DNA from 2 places in the Nocardia sp. NPDC019395 genome. Region 1 is predicted to be linked to the other one. Evidence: riboswitches for the same ligand, from Rfam matches in the RefSeq annotation. Region 1 holds a riboswitch; the other holds the start of a gene.
What was found. A riboswitch is a leader RNA that binds a small molecule or an ion and turns the genes downstream of it on or off. The one in region 1 is predicted to bind S-adenosylmethionine.
Positions count from the first base shown of each region.

Region 2: linked by a shared signal. The riboswitch ahead of ABZ827_RS25745 (homoserine O-acetyltransferase) and the one ahead of ABZ827_RS24545 (rhodanese-like domain-containing protein) in region 1 are both predicted to bind S-adenosylmethionine.

Region 1 is NZ_JBEYBT010000014.1:66,161-69,323, forward strand. It holds gene ABZ827_RS24535 (FAD-dependent oxidoreductase) at 1-923, opposite strand, end outside; gene ABZ827_RS24540 (hypothetical protein) at 1,155-1,625, shown strand; SAM riboswitch class IV at 1,691-1,803, shown strand; gene ABZ827_RS24545 (rhodanese-like domain-containing protein) at 1,821-2,237, shown strand; gene ABZ827_RS24550 (O-succinylhomoserine sulfhydrylase) at 2,234-3,163, shown strand, end outside.
Region 2 is NZ_JBEYBT010000016.1:59,053-62,215, reverse strand. It holds gene ABZ827_RS25750 (NADP-dependent isocitrate dehydrogenase) at 1-332, opposite strand, end outside; SAM riboswitch class IV at 608-718, shown strand; gene ABZ827_RS25745 (homoserine O-acetyltransferase) at 840-1,940, shown strand; gene ABZ827_RS25740 (DUF3017 domain-containing protein) at 1,950-2,195, opposite strand; gene cycA (D-serine/D-alanine/glycine transporter) at 2,708-3,163, opposite strand, start outside.

The DNA.
Region 1 (3,163 bases):
TTCCCGGTGCCCTTCACGTTGCCGGTGCCGTCGAGCTGGGTGCGTTCGGTGCGCAGCCCCACGACCTTGCCGTCCTCGCCCATGATCTCGGCGGGGGATTCGAAGAAGTGCAGGTAGAGCTTGTGCGGCCGATCGCCCTGATCCCGGATCGCCCACTGCTCGAGGGTGTTGGCGACCATATCGACCTGCTTGGAATGGCGGCGCGCGGCCTCGGATCCCTCGTCGTAGTCGATGTCCTCCGGATCGACGATCACCTCGATCGTCGGCGAATGATCGAGTTCCCGCAGCTCCAGCGGGGTGAACTTGGCCTGCGCCGGCCCGCGGCGGCCGAATACGTGCACCTCGACGGCCTTGTTGGCCTTCAGGCCCTCGTAGACGTTCGGCGGGATCTCGGTCGGCAGCAGTTCGTCACCGGTTTTGGCGAGCACCCGCGCCACGTCGAGCGCGACATTGCCCACCCCGAGCACCGCCACCTTCTCCGCGTCCAGCGGCCAGGTGCGCGGCACATCCGGATGCCCGTCGTACCAGGAGACGAAATCGGCGGCACCGTAGGAACCGTCCAGATCGATACCCGGGACCGGCAACGCCCGGTCGGCGTTGGCGCCCGTGGAGAAGATCACCGCATCGTAGAAACGCCGCAGATCCGACAGGGTGATATCGGTGCCGTAATCGATATTGCCCAGCAGCCGCACCTGCTCCTTGTCCAGGACCTTGTGCAGCGCGGTCACGATCCCCTTGATCCGGGGGTGGTCCGGTGCGACGCCGTAGCGGATCAGACCGAACGGGGCCGGCATCCGCTCGAACAGGTCGATCGAAACCTCGGCATCCGACTTCATCAGCGCGTCAGCGGCGTAGATCCCCGCCGGACCAGCCCCCACGATCGCGATCCGAAGCGGGCGATTCGCTTCCTTCTGCTCGGTCATCTGTTTCGCGCACCCTTATCGGTCGAAAGAAATCACTGGCGTTGCACTTAGCTTAGGCTAAGTTGACGCGTGGCCCGTATGCGCCGTTGTCGCGCCGCCCCGGGGCAGCCGGTTCGCTGCACGTCTTCCCACGTCTCCGCGGCGACTGCTGTGCCGTCCACCCGCGGTCTACCGCAATTCTATCGGGGTGCGGGCGCACCATCGATGGCGGGACCAGGGATGATCATCGGTATGAGCGATTCCGGACCCGCTGACGAACCGTCGGCCGCCGACCCGGATGCCACCCCACCACGGCGCACGATCACGCCGTTCGCCGTGGCCGCGGTGATCGCGGCCGTGGTCCTCGGGGGCATCCTGCTCACCGGCCTGCTGGCGCCCGTTGAGAAAAATGTCACAGAATCCGACCGGATCGCGGGAGCGGTCCGCGACTTCGGCGATGTGAGCAGCCGCTACGGACCGGAACCACCGCGCGAGGCGGTCTGTCCCGGCTTCGTTCCCGCCCGGTCCCCGTTCGCCGGACGGCTACAGCCCGGCGAGACCGGAAAAGATATCGAGATCACGAAATTGGGCCCGATCCAGATCAACGGCGAGACCGCGACCGTCGATGTGACCAGCCGGGTCGAGGGCGCGGAAGCAACCTCCACCTGGTGGCTGTTCCACACGGACGGCGAATGGCGGGTGTGCAACCAGCCGGTCGAATGATTCCGGCGAGCACCGTCAACCAGGGTTTGACAGCGGCCGGTCGGGCCGGGCAATCTCATGCATTAGGTCATGAGTGCCAGCGCCAAGCCCCGGCTCGCTGGTCGGCAACCCTCCTCCGCGGTGGGGTGCTCCGGGTGACGACCTGGCACGCATCGAACAGATGCGGCAAGTGCGGATTCGCAGGAGGTAACACGTATGAGTTACGCAGGTGATATCGGTCCACAGCAGGCCTGGGAACTGCTGGCCGAGAATCCCGACGCCGTCCTGGTGGACGTGCGGACCGAAGCCGAATGGAAGTTCGTCGGCGTACCCGACACCAGCCCCATCGCCAAGCCGACACTGCTGGTGGAGTGGGTCGATGGCACCGGGACACGCAACACCGGATTCCTCGACCAGCTGCGCTCGGCGCTGGGCGACCGCCCGGCCGACGCACCGGTGCTCTTCCTGTGCCGGTCCGGCCAGCGTTCGGCGCACGCCGCCGACGCCGCGACCGGTGCCGGTATCGCGCCCTCGTACAACATCTCCGAAGGATTCGAAGGCCCACTCGACGAGTTCGGGCACCGTGGCGGTTCCGGCTGGCGAGCCGACGGGCTTCCCTGGCGGCAGTCGTGATCGGCGGCGGTGCGTTCGAGCGGGTACTGCCCGAAGGTGTCGGACCGGCCACGCTGGGCGTGCGCGGCGGCCTGAACCGGTCGGGTTTCGAAGAGACCTCCGAAGCGCTCTACCTGAACTCGGGATTCGTCTACGCCAGCGCCGAAGCCGCCGAAGCGGCGTTCACGGGCGAAGCCCAGCATTACGTGTACTCCCGCTACGGGAACCCGACCGTGGCCACCTTCCAGGAACGGATGCGGCTGCTCGACGGCGCAGAAGCCTGTTTCGCGACCGCCAGCGGTATGGCGGCGGTATTCGTCGCGCTCGGCGCACTCCTGAAGGCGGGTGACCGGCTGGTCGCCGCGCGCAGCCTGTTCGGGTCGTGTTTCGTGGTGTGTAACGAGATCCTGCCGCGCTGGGGTATCGAAACGGTTTTCGTCGACGGCGAAGATCTGGACCAGTGGGAAGCGGCGCTCGCGGAACCGGCGGCGGCGGTGTTCTTCGAAACTCCCGCCAACCCGATGCAGACGCTGGTCGACGTGCGGCGGGTCTGCGAACTCGCGCATGCCGCGGGCGCGAAGGTTGTGCTGGACAATGTCTTCGCGACGCCGCTGTTGCAACGCGGGTTCGAACTGGGCGCGGACGTGATCGTGTATTCGGGCACCAAACATATCGACGGTCAGGGCCGGGTACTGGGCGGCGCGATCCTGGGGTCGGAGGAATACATCGAGGGCCCGGTCAAAACGCTTATGCGGCATACGGGGCCGGCGTTGAGCCCGTTCAACGCATGGACGCTGCTCAAGGGGCTCGAAACGATGCCGCTGCGGGTCCGGCAGTCGGCTGATTCGGCGCTCCGGATCGCGCGATACCTCGACGAGCATCCGGCGGTGAGCTGGGTGCGCTACCCGTTCCTGGAAACTCACCCGCAGTACAAGCTGGCCACCGAC
Region 2 (3,163 bases), on a different contig from region 1:
GGCGCGCGGAAGATGGTGCCGCCGAGGATGTTGCGGATGGTGCCGTTGGGCGACCGCCACATCTTCTTGAGACCGAATTCCTCGACCCGGGCCTCGTCGGGGGTGATCGTGGCGCATTTGACGCCCACACCGTGCTCTTTGATGGCATTGGCGGCGTCGACGGTGACCTGGTCGTCGGTCTTGTCGCGGTACTCGATGCCGAGGTCGTAGTACTCGAGGTTCACATCGAGGTACGGGTGGATCAGCTTGTCCTTGATGAACTGCCAGATGATCCGGGTCATCTCGTCGCCGTCGAGTTCTACGACGGTGCCTTCAACCTTGATCTTGGACATGGATCTTCGTGTCCTCCTAAGACTGGTGCCCTCATTGCACGGCCAGGCGAACACGCTTGTGAGCGGACCCCAGCTGTTCAATAGACAACGTATACATCCCGCGTTGTCCACGAGACGTCTGGTGTAACCAAGACGAGCGTACTGCTTCGGGTGATCTCACGGTGCAGCCAGCCCCGGTCGTGAAATTTCACACGGGTGAACCGCGCCACAAGATTACCTGGTGGGGACATATGCCGATTTCGGTACGCCAGAGCACACCGCTACCATGTTGAGCAGGTCATGAGCGCCAGCGCCAAGCCCCGGCTCGCTGGTCGGCAACCCTCCTGCTGCGGCGGGGTGCTCCGGGTGATGACCGGGCTCCCGAAAGCCGGGAGCAAGCGCACGTCAGGAGGTCACCGTTATGTGCCGGTGCTGTACTTTCGGCGCCGCTTTCGGCGGCGCGGGGCTAGTGGAAGTCATCGCGTGAAGGTGGGGAGCAAACCAGTCACGGACGTACCCGTCGCGCAGCTGCCCCCGGACGGCGGCACCCGCGGTCTGATCGATATCGGCGATATCACGCTGGAGAACGGGGCCGAGCTGCCCGGTGTTCAGTTGGTCGTGCAGCGGTGGGGGGAACTGTCGGCGGCCCGGGACAACGTGGTGCTGATCGAGCATGCGTTGACCGGCGACTCCCATGTGGTGGGCGAACCGGATGCGGATAATCCGTCGCCCGGGTGGTGGAACGGAATGATCGGGCCGGGGGCGCCCATCGACACCGACGAGTGGTGTGTGGTCGCGACCAATGTGCTCGGTGGCTGTCAGGGCAGCACCGGGCCCGCGTCGCCCCACCCGGACGGGATGCCCTGGGGGGCGCGGTTCCCGGAGATCTCCATCCGCGATCAGGTGAGCGCCGAACTACGACTGTGCGATCTGCTCGGCGTCGACCGTCTGGCCGCTGCGGTCGGCGGGTCGATGGGCGGGATGCGGGTGCTGGAATGGATGCTCCTCGCACCCGAACGCATCGCCTCGGCGCTGATCCTCGCGGTCGGCGCCCGCGCCACCGCCGATCAGATCGGGACGCAGACCACCCAGATCGCCGCCATCACCAGCGACCCCGACTGGCAGGGCGGGAACTATCACGGCACCGGCCGCGCGCCGATGGCCGGGATGGGCATCGCGCGGCGGATAGCGCACCTTACTTATCGCACCGAGGTCGAACTGGACAGCCGGTTCGCCAACAGCCCGCAGACCGGTGAGGATCCCTGGGACGGCGGCCGATACGCCGTGCAGAGCTACCTCGAATACCAGGCCGAGAAGCTGGGCAGACGTTTCGACCCCTCGACGTATGTGCTGCTCAGCGAGGCGATGAACCGCCACGATATCGGGCGCGGTCGCGGCGGGATCGACGCGGCGATGGCGAGCTGCCAGGTGCCGTGCATCGTGGGCGGTATCGACTCCGACCGGCTGTATCCCTTGCACACCCAGCGGGAGCTGGCGGACGGGCTGCCGGGCTGCCGGCATTTCGAGATCATCGCCTCCCGGGACGGCCACGACGCGTTCCTCACCGAAGCCGAGGCCATCGGCAAACTGCTGGATCAGACGATGGATCTGGCCCGCTCCAGCCGCTGAGCAGCCGGTTCAGCCCACGCCGAGCGTATTGATCGTGGCGGCGAGGAAGACGATCGCACCACCCAGCAGGGTCAGCGCACCCACATCGAACGGTCTGCTGCGCACCGCGAGCAGACCTACCCGCAGGGTCGGCAGGCACAGCCGGAACGCGGCGGCGATCAGCGTCGCGCCGCCGAAGAAGAAAGCCCCGCGCCGCCACCGATCCTGCGCGACGAAAACCACGGCCACCGCGATCACCGCGACAACCACAACCATCGGCAGATGGCAGCGCAGGAACACGGCCAGGCGGCTGCCGGTGCCGGGATGGTCCTCGGTCACAGTCTCGGCGTCGGTCACGGATGCGATTGTTCCAGATGCCGCCGGTCAGGTCCGCGTGACCGGTTCGTACTGGGGCCGATCAGGCCGAATGTCCACGCGAAGCCCCGCGGGCAGTGCGGGCAGCCGGCGGTCACCGCGGCCAGCAGGTGCGGCTCGTACCGTCCGGCTCGAGGGTCCGTGCTCGCGGCACGCGGGTCGGTTGGTGGCAGCCGTGACCGCGGAGGGTGACCCTACCAGCGGCGACACCGAACCCTCGGCACTCGGAGGGGTCAGCTCATGGACCAACCGAACGTGCCCAGCGGCGCCGCCGAGTCCTACGAGGCCCTGAGAGGTTTTGGCCCGGCCCTGCCTTCAGTCCTCGAAGCGCATGCGGCGCAGCCGCGAGTCTCGAGGGCCGAAGGCAGGGCCCAAGGGGGCCGAAACCCCGCGCGCGCCGGCGCGCCGAAAGCTCAGCCCAACGCGTCGGTCTCGGCGAGAACCTTCTGGCGATGCTGCTCGCGTAGCGCGGCATGGTGCGGGGTGCGCCGCACAACCAGATAGGCGAGGGCCAGTACGACGAACCAGATCGGGGTCAGCAGCAGGGCCTGCAGGGTGTCGCTCTCCTGGGTCAGGGCCCAGACGATGAACACGAAGAAGGCCAGGACCGCCCAGACCATCGGGATCCCACCGGGCATCTTGAAGGTCGATGCGGCGTGCAGATGCGGGCGGCGCTTCCGGTAGACCAGATAGCTGGCCATGATCATCGTCCAGACGAACATGAAGCACAGCGACGAGATCGTGGTGACCACGGTGAACGCTTCGACGATCGACTGGGCGTAGAGCAGCACCACCCCGATCAGCAGGAACGCGCAGGAGAAGAGCAGCGCGTTGGCCGGGACCCGGCGCCGGGACAGTCTGGCGAACAG